Regions from separate parts of the Bacillus capparidis genome, predicted to be linked through region 4. Evidence: a T-box and tRNA genes for the amino acid it is inferred to sense, from the RefSeq annotation. Region 4 holds a T-box; the other regions hold tRNA genes.
The links. The T-box of region 4 lies ahead of argS (arginine--tRNA ligase). A T-box ahead of a tRNA ligase gene usually reads a tRNA of that ligase, here a tRNA-Arg.

Region 1 (4,863 bases), on a different contig from region 4:
AAGCAGTACCCCCTTTTCTTATTAATAATTTTGACGATGCAAATTGGGAATTGGCTTCAAAAAAATTTTTGGGGAGTATCAGAATGTCGGTTAAGGTCTTATTCATTTATTTTATGAGTGGTTTTTGAATGATTCATTACTACATTGACAGTTAATCAATTAGTATTTTACTAAGGTCTATACGGAGTGAAAGGCAAAAGAGATTTCGATATCTGAGGTGATGAGAAGGAGGAGATTCGACAGGAAAACTCGAATAAACTATTGATAAAAACTTTAATTTGGGAATCAGTTTCGCTGCTTTTTACCAAAATAATAAAATGAAGGACAAAATGCAAACAAACATACTAGGAGCAGAAATAAGAAGGAATCTGGTTGACCAAGTTACTCTTCTTTTCAATGACTCTCTTGATTCAACCGCTATATCAAGTCTTCTGGAGTCTGGATCATTAAAAGTTCCGCCAGTCATAATTATAGCAAGTACTAAAAATAAACCACCTGTAATTCCAGTTATTTTAGGAATAAAATTTATATCTTGCAACCATACAAGAGCAATAAAGTCTACGATTAATATAATAATACCAATCAATAAGTATTTCTTCATAAAATTCTTCCTTTGAAACAAACTCACCCACTCCTGTCCTTTAAAGCTTGATTTAATGATACTATACATATTTTGAGAAAAAATGTATATAATTTCAATTTAACATAAGCCCTAACAAAAATTAAATATGTTCTTTGAATTGTGGTTGTGATTGAAGGGATAAGAGGGAACGGAGCAGCTTATTTCAACTTCCTCATAGTGAAAAATCTTGAGGGAATTGTTATGAAAAAAGTTAACTCTCCCGACGAATGGCTGAAATAACCAAGGTATAGTTTTATATTCTTGAAACCTGATATCAAATTTATCAACCATTGCGGATATTATACGGACGTGAATAAGTTGTCCATAACTTATGAAAGGAAATACATGGAATATATTAACTTTAGAACGAAAGGGGGGAAACAATATGCCAGTTTATATACCTGATAACTTGCAAGGTTCCGGTAATACGACTACAACTGTCCTAGACGACAATACTCCTACTCTTCTATTTGAATGGGGGCATTTTATTGAAAATACTCCTAACCTGTTAATGGTCAATGGTGGTTTCGCACTACAAAGTTCTGGTGAAGGCACAAGTATAGTTGCAGTGGATCTCACAATGGATAATTCCTCCACCGACTCAAAATCCATCAGTCTGTTAAGCACCGGATCCCAACTGACAGAAGGTATTACCGTAGATGTTGGTGCTCGACTACAAAACGTAACCCCGGGTCATCATATTTTCAGACTCATTGTCACTAGAGAATCAGCAACCGCCGGCATAGTTATTAGTGCAGGATTAGGTGCAGTAACTTCCATTTCTGGTCCTGCGTAATAGTAGTTTAGGAGCACTCCTTGAAGTGATTCTTGTTGAACTTACACAAGTATAGAGCAATACAATCGAGTCTTTTTTATTTTGCAAATTATTGCTTAGAAATTTTCGTATCTAATAGGGGAAAAGCCAGCTGCCAATGCTTCCAAAATCAATTCTTTCCATTCTTCATCTAATTCATTGGATCTCAATTTTTGTACAGTCCTATGCATATTTTTAATCCGATGCGAACGTTTAATTCATAAAGAAAAAAGAGCCGGAAAACCTTATATATCAAGGTTTCCGGCTCTTACTCATTTGACGTCCCAGATAGGAATCGAACCTACGACCTACAGCTTAGGAGGCTGTCGCTCTATCCTGCTGAGCTACTGGGACACAGAACTATATTTTAACTGATTTCTAAGAAAAGGTCAAAAAATCAATCGAATTCAGGGGTTTTCTGCAATAGGCCGAATCCTCCTCTTATTTTGTAAATGAGCTGTGGTTAATTACACAGATATCCCAAGTAATTGCACAGTTCTGACTCATAATTGCATAGATACCCATAATAATTGCACAGTTCTGTACCATTTTTGCACGGATCCGCCTCATAATTGCTCAGATGCACGATTTTATTGAACAATTCCCTCGACAGGGGTTTTCCCTCCCCGTTAACTAAATTTCCGAGCCTCTCAAATAATACCTTTCTATTTCTTCCTTAGGGACCATGCTTCCGCCGGTGGCCCAGACAATATGCGTAGCGTTTTTCATTTTCTCATTCAGGCCTTGTTCGTTTAAGAATTGCTTGCCTGATGCTTCGTTGAACAATTGTACAGGTCCATAGAAGCCAGCTAAAGCGGAAGGCTCTAAGTAGATGTTTTCCGTATCTGCGGTTGTTTTTAATAAAGAAAACAGGCGGTCGTCGTTTATCGTGTAGCTTCCGCTTAGCATTTGGCCAACAGTTTTTCCGACAAAGCCTGATGCCCGGCCTACAGCAAGGCCGTCAGCTGCCGTTCTATTGTCCAAATCAAAATCCTGAACAGATACGCCGTTATGAAGGCCTGTCACGAGTCCAAGCAAGAAACAAGGGGAGTGGGTCGGCTCAGCGAAGAAGCAGTGAACATTCTCTTGAAAAATCTGTTTTAAGCCAAAAGCAACTCCACCCGGACCACCGCCAACACCGCAAGGGAGATAGACAAATAAAGGGTGGTCATGATCAACCAAGATGCCTTTTTCCTTCAGCTGTCTTTTTAATCGAGAGGCCGCTGTTGCGTAGCCAAGAAAAAGATCTTCGGAATTTTCATCGTCTATAAAGTGGCAGCGGCTGTCAGTTAGTGCCTGTTTTCTGCCTTCTTCAACTGCTTTGCTGTAGTCGTCCTCGTACTCTTTCACAGTGACACCCTTATTCCTCAGTAAATCCTTTTTCCACTGCTTGGCATCCATGGACATGTGAACGGTGACTTGAAAGCCAAGAGCGGCACCCATAATTCCGATGCTTAGTCCTAAATTGCCCGTAGAACCGACAGATAACTGATAGCGGGAAAACAATTTTTTAAAAGGGTCTGTGTTCAAAACAGAATAATTATCCGATAGTGCTAACATCCCGCCTGCAATTGCTGTTTCCTCTGCAAACTTCAAGACTTCATAGATCCCGCCCCGTGCTTTTATTGATCCGGAAATGGGCAGGTCATGATCACATTTAACGAGCAGTCTCCCGTCAATCTTCGTTTCGTATTGATCTTCTATTGCTGCTTTCAAAGCGGGAATGTTCCGTAAAGGAGACTCGATCAGTCCATTTTCAGCCTTGGTTTCTGGAAAAATCGTTTGAATTAGCGGTGCGAAACGCTCTAGTCTCTTTTCGGCAGCCTCAATGGCATCTGGATGCAAATTTTCGGGTTTATGCTGACCTCTATAATCTGGATTAGTCCAGAACACCTCTTTTTTATCACTCACATCCTGTAAAATCGGATGTTCTTTTTTCCAGTCTGGTATCGATTTTCCTGCAAGGTGTTTCATAGGCTCCTCCTATGGATCACAATTTCTTGATTTTGAGATATTACTTTTGAAGGTTTTTTAATAGAAAGTGCCATTACAATTGAAAGGACAGAGACTCCAATTAAAAACCAAAAAGCTGCATCATAAGTTCCGAAAGAATCAATCATAAATCCCATTACTAAAGGAGAGATAAACCCTGCAGCTTGTGCTCCCATATTAATAATACCCATTGCAGATCCAATAACTCTGTTTGGCATCATTTTATGTGGGAGAGAAAAGGTTACAGTAAAAGCAAAGCTTTTGAACACCATGCAAATGTTCATACAAATCATGGCTGTAACTAACGATTGAGTGGTAAACATAAAATAGAGAAAGACAGCAGACACAAGCATTCCAATGGCGGCATAATACTTTTCGTGGTTCGGTATAAATCGCTGGATAAGCCAGCCGCTAAATAACATTGCAACTCCGGTTGAAATACCTGGAAGAGCTGCGAAAAAACCCATCGACATCATGTCCATACCCCTGGAATCCATTAAATAAGAAGGAATCCAAGAGGCGAGTCCCCAATTGACAATACCTGCTGCAAACCACATGATTGTTATTTTCCAAAGTTCAAGATTAGCCAAAACCTCTTTTAAAGGTACCTTGTTTGTTTCATTACTCTCTCTTTCTTGCCTCGGCACTTTGTAATAAACCCAAAAGACGGCAGTCATTATTACACCCAACAGTCCAAGGACGATAAACATATTTCTCCAGCCCATCCATAAGATCATTGGTGCGGCTACAAGCGGAGCAAGAGCAATACCGAAATAATTGGAAGACATAAGAATAGAGGACGCATTTGACCGTTCGTTTTTCGGATAAAAGTCGGCGATTCCTTTTTGAGTGGCAGACGGATACCCACCTTGACCAATTCCGAACAGGAAGCGAATGATGAGTAACGAAGCCAATGACCATACTAAACCTGTTAAAACAGTAAATACAGACCATACAACGACTGACCAAAGTATAATTTTTCTTGAGCCGAATTTGTCTGTCAGCCATCCTCCTGGAATCTGCATAAGGGCATAGGAGAAAAAGAAGCTGCTAAGGATCATTCCTACTGCGGAAGGTGATAAGCTAAGCTCCTCTTTAATTGATACAACGGCAACGCTCATGACCATCCGATCAAGATAGTCCACTAGATACCCTATAAACAAAAGAATTAAAATGACATGTTTATTACGCTGTTTTCCAATTGTATAATCCATATTAATCCCTCCTGATTACTTTTCCTGCGGCTGTGCCAGTATAATTACCTTGTGAGACGGTATGAACTCCATTGATAAACACATCGTGAATTCCAATAGGACGTTGAAGAGGGTGATCAAAAGTCGCTTTATCCTCAATCTTATTTGGGTCAAAGATGACGAGATCAGCAAAATAACTTTCTTTTATTAACCCACGGTTTTTCAGACGCATCATTTGAGCG
Region 2 (4,863 bases), on a different contig from region 4:
ATCGGGCTTTACAATATTAACGGATACTTCGAGCCAATGATGCAAATGGTTAAATACAGCATTCAAGAAGGATTTTCCAATGAATCTCATCTGAAGCTGATACATTCTTCATCCTATCCAGAAGAGCTTGTCCAATTAATGAAAAGTTTCACATTTCCGGACTTGAAAAAGAAGTGGACGGAAATCGGTTAAGCAGCGGGGCCAAAGGGGCCCTTTTTTTGTTTGGGAAAGAGGGCTGGGAGCATATTTCTTGATGATGGGTGGATATATTTTAATGAAGGTCGGATAAATTTTAAAAATGGTCGGATAAAATGATAACAGCGCCCTTTTTCACTATTTTTTGTCATACTCTGATTCCCGCCAAGACGGTAATAAAGGAGCTGGTAATTGTTGAAAGTAGCAGACACACATTGTGATGTTTTATATCGATTATATCAAAATAGGTCACTAAGATTTTCTGATTCTCCGGAACTTCAAACAAATATCAGCAGGTTAAAGGAAGGAAATGTCTGGTTACAGTTTTTTGCTGTCTTCGTGGAGCCTGAAGTGAAATCGGATGAAAAATTCCAAGTTGCTTTAGATCAGATCAATCTTTTTCATACAGAGGTTTTAGCGAACAATCCGACAATGAAAAAAATCGATTGCTGGGCAGATATTGACCGGCTGCAAGACAATCAAATAGGAGCCGTTCTCACTTTAGAGGGAGCTGATGCTTTTGGCAACGATCTTACCAAATTAAGAACCCTTTACCAATTAGGGGTAAGGTCTGTCGGATTAACATGGAATCATGCCAATCTGTGCGCAGATGGAGCTGATGAGCCGAGAGGAGCAGGACTAACTGAGCTTGGGAAGGAAGTCGTCCGATTAAATAATGAATACAGTGTATTGACTGATGTTTCGCATCTATGCGAGAAAGCATTTTGGGATGTGATGGAAATTGCCGACTTTCCAATTGCAAGCCATTCAAATTCAAAGACAATTTGTAACCACCAAAGAAACCTTACTGATCAACAGGCACAGAGCATTTTTGAAAAGAATGGCTTCATTAGTGTCGTTTATTACCCGCCTTTCGTTAAAGAAGACGAAAAGGCAGACATATCTGATGTAATGAAACACATTGACCATTTTTGCAGTCTCGGCGGAGTCGATCAAATTTGCTTTGGCTCGGACTTCGATGGGATCTCAGCATTTGTCGAAGGCTTAGAGGACGCTTCTTGCTATCAACATTTAATTAATGAACTTCTCAAACATTATAAAGAAGATGAAGTGAAGGGTTTTGCTTACCAAAATCTTTTAAATCACCGGCCGGGGTACAGAAAATAAAAAAAACCGCCGGATTCACCCGGCGGAAAAGTTTACTTGTTATTGTCGTTAGATTCCCTTTTTGTCAAAACGTGATCGATCAAACCGTATTCCTTCGCTTGCTCAGCAGATTTGAAGTTGTCACGATCCGTATCGCGCTCGATCACTTCAAGTGGCTGGCCAGTCCGTTCAGCTAAGATTTTGTTTAATTTATCACGAAGGAGCAAGATTCGTTTTGCTGCAATATCGATATCAGTGGCTTGACCTTGTGCGCCTCCTAGCGGCTGGTGAATCATCACTTCACTGTTTGGCAAGGCAAAGCGTTTTCCTTTTTCACCTGCTGCCAGCAAAAATGCACCCATTGATGCAGCCATACCGGTACAAATGGTGGAAACCTGCGGCTTGATAAGCTGCATTGTATCATAGATTGCCATACCGGAAGTAATGGAACCGCCAGGGCTGTTAATGTAAATGGAAATATCTTTGTCCGGATCCTCTGCTTCTAAGAACAACAATTGAGAAACAATGGAGTTAGCCACGTTATCATCAATTCCTGATCCAAGCATAATGATACGGTCTTTCAACAATCTTGAGTAAATATCGTAGGCTCTTTCCCCACGATTTGTTTGTTCAATAACTGTAGGTATTAAATTCATAATGCTCCTCCTTCACCTTATAGGGTAAGTATGTATTTCAATCATACATTTTTGGTCAATAAAGGTCAAACAATATGCTGTCCTTTATTTTGACGCTCTGTCCAATTAGAAATATGCCAAACTACTGTATCATTTTCCCCAATATTGAAAAGCTTCAAACCACCTGAAGCAATCTCCTCTTTATCGTAACATTGCTTGCTCAACACTGAAAATGTTTTTGTATTTCAAAACTCACTACTTATCGGGAAATTGTGATAAAAGTTTTTTAAAAAGAACAACTAAAAGTAATGGTTGATATCCTCTAAATAATAAAGTATAATCGTATGTGCTGACGGTTTAATTCGTATATTAAGCAGGCTTCATTTTATTCATGCGCTCGTAGCTCAGTTGGATAGAGCGGTGGTTTCCGGTACCACGTCTGCCGGGGGTTCGAATCCCTCCGAGCGCGTCTTAAAAGTCAATGATAGCAAGGGGTTAAGCGATATGCACCCCTTGCTATTTTTATGGATTTTTTCGTGTTTAATCAATTTCATTATTTCTTTGTTCCCATTCAGATCGTAAAATCCCCATAAAGTATGTATCATAGTAACTTCCATCTACATAAGCATGTTTTCTTAACTTTCCCTCTACAACAAATCCGATCTTTTCGTAAAGTGAAATAGCCTGTTTGTTAATGCCTCTTGTAGTTAAATAGATTTTATTTAATCGAAATTGATTAAATCCAATATCAATCGCTTTCTCCATCACATATTTACCATAGCCTTGACCTCGAGCTTCAGGGGCAAGAAGAATACCAATGCCGGCTCTTCCATGCTCATGCTCAATATTTTGAAGAAAGACCCATCCTATTAGTTTATTTTCTTCATTTTCAACAGCAAACAAAACATCTCCGTTTTGTCTTTTTTTCTCTACATGCTTTTCAACTTGCTCAAAAGTTTGCGGAGTTCGACCGACCATTAAGATTGAAGCTGGATCATTTGACCACCGATGGAGCTCCTTAATATCTTCCGTTTCAAAAGACCGCAGATTTATTTGTTTTTCAACCATATAAAATCTCCTTATCTTTATGAAATTGTATTGATTGTATGGAGTTAGTATAGATGTATGGACACGAGTTAGATTGTGGATTTGAAATAAAGTTGCACTATTTTACCCTTTTAGAGATATTGTCTAAAGGTGTGTTTTAGGTCATAAGTGTTTTAAAAAGAGCTCTCCCTATCTTTTCCGTACGAGAGACAAGATAGATTGGTCTAGTATTATGAAAATCTTTAATAGGTACAGAACAAAGAAGTAAATGACCTGGCATTAACTATTCACTTTGTTGTTAGATAACAAGAGTGTACACCAATTAATGACAAAATGACAAGTGAATGTACTGATTCCCTTCCTATGTATTCCCTGTTCTTCAATGATTAAAAGGTTCATGACGTTCCCTTCACTCGCCATGAACCTTTTTTAACAACGATGATTAGAAATCCTAACGACGTTAATCTCGGAGCCGGGTGCAGCATCACTAAGATAATGCATCCCATACGCTCATCAGTTGAGTTATGGCTGCGTCAATTGCCTCATATGGAACATCGTCCCGGGCTTGTGTAGAAATACCCCGAAGAAATGTTTCAAACAAGGTAACCAGCATGGGGATATCCGTAGAATCGCGCAACTCACCATTTGCTACGGCCCGTTCTATACAATCTTTTATCCAACCGCGGACCCTTTTTCGTTCCTCAGAGAGCATATCTTGCATGTGTTTTTGCTCAGGAGAACAAGTTATAGCGGACAAAACCAACAGACAACCTAGAGGATGGGATTTCTCTGTCTGCATCCGTGCCGATTTCCGTAATCCCCGTTCAATTGCCACTTTTGGTGATATGCTTTTATCCCTGAAACTTTCTGAAACCTGTCCATAAGTTGAGATATATTTATCCATCGCTTCGCAGAACAGTGCTTCCTTGGATTCGAATGCCGCGTAAAAACTCGCGGCTGATATACCTCCCATCGCATCGCGCAACTGAGCAAGTGAAGTGGATTCAAAGCCATGTTCCCAGAACAGAAGCATCGCGGCAACAACAGCCTCGTCACGATTAAATGTGCGGGGGCGACCCGTTCGTGGCATAAGAATAACCTCCTTTATTAATTTTATACTAATCGATCCAAAAGTTCTTGACAAGTGAATACGTTTAGATTTAATATGTGGATTAATCGTTCCATAATTGATTAATACGTTAAGGGGGAAATATTTTGTCTCAACTTTCAACTACCAGTGCTGTTAAATCAACCAGCATCCCTGCACGCCTTCCTTGGCTAGCACTGCTGGCTCTTGCAATGACAGGTTTTATTTGTATTTGTACAGAAACCATTCCAGCCGGTTTACTACCGTATATCTCGCAAGGACTGAATATTACAAATGGAATGGCTGGTCAGCTCGTAACTTCTTATGCTATTGGTTCAATTGTAGCGGCAATTCCATTCGCCATGTTTACCGGAGGGGTGCGACGACGTCCGCTTCTGCTTGTCATCATTACGGGATTTTTCATATTTAACACGATTACCGCCCTGTCAAGCAGCTATGCTTTGACGCTAATCGCTCGATTTTTCGCCGGTGTAGCTGCCGGTGCTGCTTGGGGGATGATTGCCGGTTATGCACGGCGTATGGTACCGGATGCATTAAGAGGGCGTGCCTTGGCTGTCGCAATGGTAGGAACGCCGATTGCTCTCACATTCGGAGTGCCGATCGGCACCTTGCTCGGTGACCTGATCGGATGGCGCGGAGTATTCGGACTCATGTCTCTTCTGACTCTTGTTTTAATTGTATGGGTGCTGTGGAAGGTGCCGGATTATCCTGGGCAGCCTGCAGGTCAAAGAATGACCGTCGGTCAGGTGTTTGTTTTGCCCGGCATACGTC
Region 3 (4,863 bases), on a different contig from region 4:
TGGGTAAGAATAATGGATTCAAACCCAGTATTTAAAATCCCAATTATTGAGTAAAGTGGGATAAAATTATGTGGCTCCTCGTAACCACCTGAGATACTATCTGCTATTAATCTAGCGTCCACAGGAATCGGAAAAAGTGTAACGGATACTACCCCACTTAAGTAAATAAATGTTGCAAAAATAAAGATACTTCTTTCTAAAGAATAACGAGCTTTCTTTAAAAAAATCACTTTGTAAACCCTTACCATAATAAAAACAATGTAAACGCTTAATCCGATTGCGTAAGGTAAGGTTTCGTTTATCATTTAATCACCCTTTTTCAAGAAATATCCTATAATTAGAATTCTATAAAGAGCTACTTGTTCCTTCTTTATCTTAGGATCGTTACATTTTCACATTTAATTTTTTAAAATTTTCCTTCCCCTTTTCTGTTAACAAAAGAGACCGATTTTCATGATTTCTTTCTACCCATTTATTCTCTATAAAATGGTCAGTTGCAGCAGCCCCTAAAGCACCTGCTAGATGATAACGACGTTCACTCCAATCAAGGCATTTTCGAGCAAACGCTCTTTTCTTCTTTTGAAGTTGGTCAATATTTATCCCTAAACTCTGAAAAAAAGCAGTACCTGTCTGAGTTAAAACATAGTCTCTTTCCTTTTCGATAATAAAACTGTTATCAAGTAGATATTGTGTCCAATTTACACCTAGAGTACCTGCCAAATGGTCATAACAAGTGCGAGCATAATGAATGGAATCCTTAGTTCTGCTCTCTTTTAAAGATTGAACTTTGGGTGTTGGTGCAAAAGAGGATAACATTTCAATCATCTCAGCTACTTCAACACTTGCCAATCGGTAATAGCGATAACGACCATGTTTTTCTACTGCCAATAAATTTCCTTCAACTAATTTTGCTAAATGAGAACTTGCGGTTTGAATTGTGATCTTTGTCTGAGTGGCTAACTCACTAGCAGTAAAGGATTTTCCGTTCATTAAGGATTCTAAGATTGAAGCTCTGGATTTATCAGCTATCAAAGCTGCAACAACAGAAACACTTGGCTCTACACTCACTCTATCACCTCTAAATATTTCATACTTCGATCGTCGTCTAAGTCATTATATTCTATAATTATAACTAAAAATAAGAGTGGCTGTTATTTTTTGTATGAATTCAATATAGAAGGAGTGCGATACCAAGTGAAATTGAAAAGGACATTTCGTTCCTTAAGCATCCGTAATTATAGGTTATATTTTTTTGCACAAATCATTTCTACATCAGGATTATGGATACAACTTGTCGCTGAAAACTGGCTAGTGGTTCAGTTAGGTGGTTCTGGTCTAATGCTTGGAATTACAACTGCTATTCAATTTACACCTTTGCTATTTCTAAGTGTTTATGGTGGTGTTTTGGTGGATAGATGGAACAAGCATACCCTTTTAATGTTTACTCAGATTTCATCAAGTATTTTAGCGCTCCTTCTTGGAATACTGGCTCTTACAGGAAGTGTACAAATATGGATGATATGGATTATCGCATTCTTATTGGGATGTGTGAATGCATTGGATACACCTGGTCGTCAAGTATTCACAAGAGAATTAGTGGGGCCAAAACATTTAACAAATGCAGTAGCTTTAAATAATACGATTAGCACTAGCGGGAGAGTGATTGGCCCTGTAATTGGAGCAATCCTGATTTCTATTTCAGAAGTAGGTGTTTGCTTTTTAATAAATGCAGCTTCATATATTGCAGTTATTATCGCTTTACTAAAGATAAATAAAAGTCAGCTACAAGTAGAGTCTGTAGTAACTCGCAAACATGGTCAGGTGAAGGAAGGATTGATTCATATTTGGAATCATCCTAAATTGAGGACAACTTTACTTATTATGTTTATTACAGCTACTTTTGGCTTGAACTTTCAAGTGTTGCTTCCTTTATTTACTTCCCAAACATTTCAACAAAGTGGTGAATGGTATGGATTACTTATGTCTAGTCTTGGTATCGGATCAGTCATAGGGTCACTTTTGATAGCAAGTTGGAAAGACCCTACTGTAAAACGGGTAGCTCTTCTTTCCACTGTATTCGGAATCACTATAGTTGCAGTAGCATTGTCCCCCACACTGCCAGTTGCCTTCATAACAGTTGGATTAATGGGGGTAGGAAGTAGTTTGTTCTTAACAGCTTGTTCGGGGTGTCTTCAATTAAATGCAGGAGATGGTATGAGTGGAAGAGTGATGGCGATGTATTATGTTGCCTTTTTAGGAACTGCACCTATAGGAGGAACAGCAGTTGGATGGATTGCTGAAATTTGGGGACCTAGATCAGCATTTGCTTTAAGTGCAATTGCATGTATGGCAGCTAGTGGGTTTGCCTTTTTTGGACCTAATAAGTACAAAACAAATATGAAAAAAACAGAAACACGTGCATAAAAATCTTCAAGCGAGAAGTTAGCGTTACATAAATATCCTTCCTAATTAAAGAAGCCTACCTCATTGGTGGGCTTCTTCTCGTATATTGGTATTCGGTACTACCCATCCTTTTCGAGAAAAAAGAGGTGATAATCCCAGGAGAGATTCGAACTCCCGACCGACGGCTTAGAAGGCCGTTGCTCTATCCTGCTGAGCTACTGGGACAAAAAAGAGCTTGATATATTAAGGTTTATGGACTATCCTTTGTCCTGTTTTTGTTCTTTAGTCCGACGGCTACTCTTCGGATATGTCCTGAATTTCTCCCTTATTTTATCACATACTTATTTCCTACTACAATCACTGTTCTTACTATCTGTTGCATATTCAATATTCTTTGGGTGTTACATTCCCGCAATTTTGAGGACTTTTTGAATTTCATAGGATAAGAGAAATTGATGAGTGCAAATGGAAATATCAATATAGCTAACTAAGTGATTTCCCACATAATAGTTATAATTCTATTCCCATAAAATTCCCAACAAATTACCTATTTTTTCTAACCTGTTTGTTATGCTAAAATTATAAGTGAGGGGTGATAAAGTGATCAATAAAAAGAAACTTACAGTTGAGAAAGCCAAAAAGAACTTTAAGTGGTATAGAAAGTACCTTCCCTTAATTGGTGTTTTATGTTGGGTCGCCATGACTGTAACGGAGTATTTAATTGGGACTTTTAAAGGAACTGATATGATGACGAATGATTTTCTTATTTATTCAGTATTGAAATTGTTGGTTATAATCGTATTAGTATACTTAATTAAATGGAAATATGATGCGATAGCAAGTATTTGGGAGGACAATAAAAAATAGTGTAAAAAATTACGTAACTACGTAATTTTTAATAAAAAAACAGGGGTGACAAATTTGAAGCAAAAGAGTTTATTAGTGTTGCTGTCGTTTTTGATAGTCATAATGCCTTTTAACTCATTAGCACAAGAACCCCAAGAATCTACACAACAATCACAGAAATGCAGTAAATGCTCAAAGGATACTTCATTAGATGAATTAAAAGTAAAACTAAAGAACGAAATGGGGATTGAAACGAAGTACTTGTCAAATGATGGCGTTGCTAAAATAGAAAATAAAGCGCTTTCTAAAAACAATGACTTTAAAAAGTTATTGAAAAAATTGAAAAAAGAAGGATATAAGGAAGTTAACTTGGATGGAAAAAGTTTGCTTTTTGAAAACGCTACAATCGATAAAGGTCTTACTAAATCAGATTTGTCATTTGTATACGGCGGGCTAAAAGATAAGGCAGGGAATGTGGTTATATATACACTTGGATACAGTTCAGCAACAGATGAATTTTTCCAGTTCACAGTTGAGAAGATCCCTCCTAAAGCTGAAGCCAAAGATGATATTGATGTTTTGATTCAAAATAATAATAATGACTTTATGGTATATGGCAAAGATTATAATAATACTGAAGGCGATGTGTCGACCCAAGGATTCACTTGGAATGGAAAAGCATTTGCTTGCGGAATGGCTGGAGTGGTCGCTTGTATTCAATTCTGTCTGGTTTATACTTTATTGAATCCTATAGCGGGTACGGTTTGCGATGTCGCTTGTGCAGTTGCTATGACGGCTGTATGTAGTGTTAATGGTGATTAAAATAAAAGCAACCCTTCCATTTGGAAGGGTTTTATTATCCTTTAATTAACAATTATTTTTATTTGTCTTTTCAGCTTTGTTTTTTATTATGATATTTCAGTAAGTAAAAAAGATAATAGGAACTTTCATCTTAGTACTTATCCATAAATGAAAAGGAAAAGGAACGATAAAATGCTAAACGTTAATGAGATTAAAGAAAGAAAGAAAATAAGATTAGAAATTTTAGAACAGCTTTATGACCTTTATTTTCATCCACCTACTCAAAATCAAGCTTTATTCACCAAAAGAAAAGAGTTAATCGGGGAAAGGAATAGCGAAAAACATTTAGCATATCATTATCTACTTACATCTGGATATATTCATATGGATGTTGATGAAAATGATAGAGCTAAGGTGATGATTAAAAATAAAGGCATTGATTATGTTGAGGCTTTTTATGAAGAGAAAGAAAATGATAAATTAAAATAACGGGAACGTTTGTTAAACAAGATTGGGAAAACCATAAAAATTGGGTTTCCTTTAGATTTATCAAATTATCAACGTTAAAATTTAACAGAGCCAAAAAGAAAAGCAGTAAGAAAAATAATCAGTTTTTCTTTAGCTGCTTTTTCGTCTGATGTTGTTTTATGAAAGTAGTGAGGTTAAATGGCTACTCTTTCGTTTGTGTGGCTAATATCATAATCCCAATCTAGCACTTCGTATTCTTCATTATGTTGATTTCACAACTATTTCAAATTAAACTTTTGCTACACAATCATATAGATCTTTAAAGAAGTAGAAAAAACATATAAA
Region 4 (4,863 bases):
TCTTGTAAAATACTTTTCTTGCCGACTACATCCGCGGATGCCAATTGGAGACATTTTACGATAAAAATTCGTTCTTTCTTTACTTTCGGATTATATCCGTAGGCTACCGCGATATCCTGCAGGGTTTTCAGTGACAATCCTAAAACGGCCGGAATATCGATAGCCAATGTTAAGATGCCGCCAATTCCTGTTGTTGCTCCTTGCACCGTTGCTGCGTGGGATCTATTTTTCCCCATTACCGTGCTGATTTCTTCCATTACGGAAAGAGGAGCTTTTTTTATATCTTCAATATCATTGATTTCTGCTTCAGGTACTTTTTTAGAAATTTGTTTAATAATATGTTTTTGGCTGGTTAAGTATTGTCCCCCAGTTTGGATAAAGCTGCCGATTTCGTCAAGAATGACGCCAATTTTCCGTTGGATGAAAGCAGGTGTCAGCTTATCCAAAATCAGAAAAGGCAACCGCCCGAGTTTTTCCCAGAACCAGACCTTTTGCTGATCCTTTTCCCACTTATGAATTTCTTTTAATTGTTTTCTCAAAATGTCAGGGTGTTCAATTGGCATAAAAAGGTTTCCTCCCCTGGAAGATTCGTTTCTTCTATTGTAATACATTACGTTTTATTCTGCTCCATTGGGGTAAACTTAAAACAAATCCAAAAGGAAAGGAATGATGTGAAATGCCATGGACCATGAACGATTATCCCAATTCCTTAAAAAATTTGGATCCCGCAGTGAAAAAGAAAGCCATTGAGATAGCCAATGCGATGGTAGATGAAGGATACGAAGAGGGACGCGCAATCCCGATCGCCACCAGCCAGGCAAAGGAATGGCATGAAAATGCAAGCAAAAGCGAAATTGATGAGCTCCTTCATGATACAGATGTTGAAGAAAGAGACGATTCTGATGATAATGACGCGAGACCCGAGCTCATGGATCAGGCCGCTCACGTTATCAAGCATGATGACGGGTGGGCCGTCAAAACAGAAAAAGCAAAACGAGCCAGCTATGTAAAAGAAACGAAGCAAGAAGCGATCGACAGGGCGGAAGAAATCGCCAAAAATAAAGGGACAAAGCTTGTCATTCAGAAAAGAGACGGATCGGTTCAACGAACGAAAAACTTTTCCTAATATATACCGGCATATGCAATAATATTGCAATGCCGGTTTTTTTTGTTTATATTTCTTCCGGAGCCTCTATTCCGAGGATGTCCATTGACTCTTTTAAAAGTAATACGGTCTGCCTGCAGACAGCAAGTTTCGTAAATTGCTCTTTCTTGTCATCTGACAACACTCTTTGCTGTTGGTAAAACTGATTAAAATGCTTACATATTGATAGAGCATACTTGGCAATATGGGAAGGCTTATGTTCAGATACACTTTTCTTTAATACGTCCGGATATACAGACAAAGTTTTTAACAGCCTCCACGTCTCCGGAAAATCAAGAAAGGTCTCCTTAATCTCTGCTGTTGAATCTGTTTGCTCTCCAGCCTTTCTAATCAGACTCTTGATTCTTGCATAGGTATATTGAAGATACGGTCCTGTCTCACCTTCAAACCGAAGAGCTTCCTTTAATGAGAAATTCACATCGTTTTTCCGGTCGTTCTTTAAATCTCCAAAGATGACCGCACCCGTTCCCATCGCTTTTGCTGTTTGATCATGAATAGTCCGGTCCGGGTTTTTCTCCTTTGAAATCTCTATTGCACTCGAGATAGCCTGCTTCATTACTTCCTTTAACGTAATTACACGGCCTCTCCTGGTCGACATTTTCTTACCTTCGAGTCTCATTAATCCAAACGAAACATGGAAGCAGTCTTTTGCCCATTCATACCCCATTTTCTCCAAGACGGCAAAAATTTGTTTAAAATGCAGGGTCTGTTCTCCCCCAACAACATAGAGAAGCTTTTCCCCTTTCATTATTTCATGACGATAGATAGCCGTGGCCAAATCTCTTGTCGCATAGATGGAAGACCCGTCGGATTTAATAATTAAGCAAGGCGGCAGATCGTATTCCTCCAGTTTTACAACCATGGCGCCGTCGCTTTCCTCCAGAAGCCCTTTTTCTTCGAGTTCATCGATGACGGCCTGCATTTTGTCATTGTAAAAGCTCTCGCCAAGCACTTCTTCAAAATCAACGCCAAGAAACCGGTACATATCATTAAACTCCTCTTTGCTGACTGCGACAAATTGCTCCCAAAGACCTCTTGCTTCCTGGTCCCCTTTTTCCAGCTTGTGAAACCAGCTTCTTGCCTCGTCTATAAGACCGGGGTCGTTCTCTGCTTCTTCGTGGAATTGGACATAAAGCTCAAATAAATGATCAACCGGTGAAGCATTTAGTTTGTCTTCATTTCCCCATTTTTTATAAGCTGCGATTTGTTTTCCGAATTGTGTTCCCCAGTCTCCAAGATGGTTGACACGAACAGGCACATGTCCTGTTTTTTTGTATAAATGATACAGCGCGTTCCCAATAACAGTGGAACGCAGATGTCCGATTCCAAAAGGCTTCGCGATGTTAGGAGAAGACATATCGATAATCACTTTTTTCCCATTCCCAAAGTTTAAATTTCGAAACTGATTCTCGCTTATTTTATCAATAAGCATTTTGCCATAAATAGCTTTGTTAAAAGTAAGGTTTACGTAAGGTCCTTCTGCATTTGCTTTAATTCCCGTGATGTTCCACTCTTTCGCAAGCTGAGCAGCGATTTGCTGTGGTGCCATTCTTTTTTCTTTAGCCAAATGAAAGCAAGGAAAGGCAGCATCACCAAGCTCCTCATTCGGAGGTATTTCAATGAGAGAAAGAAGAGCATCCGCACCTCCATGTGTAAGCTTTGCCAATTCCGTTGCAGCTAGCCATTTTATCATTGCGCTTCATCCTTTCTTCAAATAAAAAAGCCTCCGCCTCTCTTAAAGAGGCGAAAGCTTAGTTCCACGGTACCACTCTTATGACACAAAAAATGTCACTCATACACGATAACGGTTGCTCACCGTGCCTGCCTACTCTGTTTCAGCAAGCCTTTTCATGGGTGCGGTTCTTTTATCCTTCAAAAATCGGCTTCCACCATCCCGACTCGCTGCTTTTTTTCAGATAAAGTACTCTCCCAATCATAAAATGTAAATAATTGTTCTTATTTTACGTCAAGCCGCAAGCTGAATCAACCCCAATTCTCTCAAAACAGTTGGGATGTTTCATCCAGCCTCAAGAAGGAAATAAGTATAGTAACAACGAAGAAAGAGGTGAAAAAGCATGTTAGGTTTTCTTGTTTCATTACTCGTGGCTATTGTGATCGGATTAATCGGAAGTGCAATCGTTGGCAATCGCATGCCAGGTGGAATACTTGGAGCAATGGTTGCCGGCCTCGTCGGAGCATGGATTGGTCATTCACTGCTTGGAACATGGGGTCCTACTCTCGCTGGATTCGCCATCCTTCCCGCCATTATCGGAGCGGCTATCTTCGTATTTATTCTCAGCTTAATTATGAGAAATTCAAATCGAAGCCACAGCCATTAATGATATGATTAATTTAGAAAAGCACGGATTCGGGTGAAACCCGGATCCGTGTTTTTTTGTTGACAATATCCTTTATAGGGAATAAAATTTGCCCTGAGGAAACAATTTGTTGTTAATCAAAATTGATAGAAACTCAGGTGGAAAAATGAAGAATAATAATGGTTTACTTCAAGAATCTGCGCTTTCTCATAGTGCTCAAGCAGCATTAGACGGACAAACGAGCGGAATCAGAAAAGTTCTCCCTTTTTTAGGACCTGCGTTTATCGCTGCTATCGCGTATATTGATCCAGGAAATTTCGCTACAAATATAACTGCAGGATCAACCTACGGGTACATGCTTCTCTGGGTTATCCTATTATCAAATTTAATGGCAATGCTCATCCAATCATTATCAGCCAAGCTGGGCATTGCGACAGGAAAAAATCTTCCGGAGATCGCCAGACAAGAATTTCCTAAACCGGTCTCTTACGGATTGTGGATTCAAGGGGAATTGGTTATCATGGCTACCGATTTGGCTGAATTTATCGGAGCGGCACTTGGCATTTATTTATTATTCGGAATCCCTATGCTGCAATCCGCCCTTATCGCAGCCGTTGGTTCCTTTGCCATTTTAGAGCTTCAAAGAAGAGGTGTTCGCTCGCTTGAAGCCGGAATCGCAGGAATGCTTATGATTGTTGTGGTCTCTTTTGCGGTTCAAACCTTTTATGCTCACCCTGATGTTCCCTCTATCCTGACAGGGTTCATAACACCACAATTTCAAGGAACCAATAGTATTTTGCTTGCAGCGGGAATTTTAGGGGCCACCGTTATGCCGCATGCTATTTATTTGCACTCTGCATTAACTCAAAGAAGAGTCATTGGTAAAACGGATACTGAGCGTAAAAAGATTTATCAATTTGAAAAAATCGATATTGTTATCGCCATGGTTATAGCTGGTGCAATAAATGCCAGTATGCTAATTATCTCAGCTGCTTTGTTTTTTAAACACGGAATGATTATCGAAGATTTAGATATCGCCTATGAACAATTCGGCCATCTAATTGGTCCTGGTTCAGCGATTTTGTTCGGAATTGGACTGTTGATTGCAGGTTTGTCAAGCTCATCAGTAGGTACGATGTCCGGGGATGTTATTATGCAGGGTTATATTAACTTCAGAATCCCTATTTATATAAGAAGGCTAATTACAATGATTCCGCCGCTTGCCATTATCGCTTGCGGTGTGAATCCGACAACTGCTCTTGTCGTAAGCCAAGTCGTGTTATCATTCGGAATTGCTTTTGCTTTAGTTCCGCTGATTATGTTTACGAGCAGCAAGCGGATTATGGGTTCTCTCGTGAATCGCCGCCTGGTCACCGGACT

Region 1: it encodes a tRNA-Arg, which carries the amino acid that the T-box ahead of argS (arginine--tRNA ligase) is inferred to sense. The anticodon was not compared.
Region 2: it encodes a tRNA-Arg, which carries the amino acid that the T-box ahead of argS (arginine--tRNA ligase) is inferred to sense. The anticodon was not compared.
Region 3: it encodes a tRNA-Arg, which carries the amino acid that the T-box ahead of argS (arginine--tRNA ligase) is inferred to sense. The anticodon was not compared.

Annotation. Positions count from the first base shown of each region.
Region 1 is NZ_JAFDST010000002.1:839,337-844,199, reverse strand. It holds gene JOC74_RS11280 (DUF5316 family protein) at 302-601, opposite strand; gene JOC74_RS11275 (hypothetical protein) at 1,008-1,418, shown strand; tRNA gene JOC74_RS11270 (tRNA-Arg) at 1,717-1,790, opposite strand; gene dsdA (D-serine ammonia-lyase) at 2,070-3,410, opposite strand; gene JOC74_RS11260 (MFS transporter) at 3,407-4,642, opposite strand; gene JOC74_RS11255 (N-acyl-D-amino-acid deacylase family protein) at 4,644-4,863, opposite strand, start outside.
Region 2 is NZ_JAFDST010000002.1:283,826-288,688, reverse strand. It holds gene JOC74_RS08540 (LOG family protein) at 1-192, shown strand, start outside; gene JOC74_RS08535 (dipeptidase) at 391-1,323, shown strand; gene clpP (ATP-dependent Clp endopeptidase proteolytic subunit ClpP) at 1,356-1,958, opposite strand; tRNA gene JOC74_RS08525 (tRNA-Arg) at 2,331-2,406, shown strand; gene JOC74_RS08520 (GNAT family N-acetyltransferase) at 2,478-3,005, opposite strand; gene JOC74_RS08515 (TetR/AcrR family transcriptional regulator) at 3,472-4,074, opposite strand; gene JOC74_RS08510 (MFS transporter) at 4,284-4,863, shown strand, end outside.
Region 3 is NZ_JAFDST010000001.1:1,202,419-1,207,281, forward strand. It holds gene JOC74_RS06145 (VanZ family protein) at 1-305, opposite strand, end outside; gene JOC74_RS06150 (ArsR/SmtB family transcription factor) at 385-1,068, opposite strand; gene JOC74_RS06155 (MFS transporter) at 1,195-2,424, shown strand; tRNA gene JOC74_RS06160 (tRNA-Arg) at 2,555-2,628, opposite strand; gene JOC74_RS06165 (putative immunity/bacteriocin fusion bifunctional protein) at 3,325-4,071, shown strand; gene JOC74_RS06170 (hypothetical protein) at 4,243-4,539, shown strand.
Region 4 is NZ_JAFDST010000008.1:75,596-80,458, reverse strand. It holds gene JOC74_RS21945 (EcsC family protein) at 1-563, opposite strand, end outside; gene JOC74_RS21940 (DUF2188 domain-containing protein) at 677-1,126, shown strand; gene argS (arginine--tRNA ligase) at 1,173-2,858, opposite strand; T-box leader at 2,902-3,111, opposite strand; gene JOC74_RS21930 (GlsB/YeaQ/YmgE family stress response membrane protein) at 3,241-3,504, shown strand; gene JOC74_RS21925 (Nramp family divalent metal transporter) at 3,650-4,863, shown strand, end outside.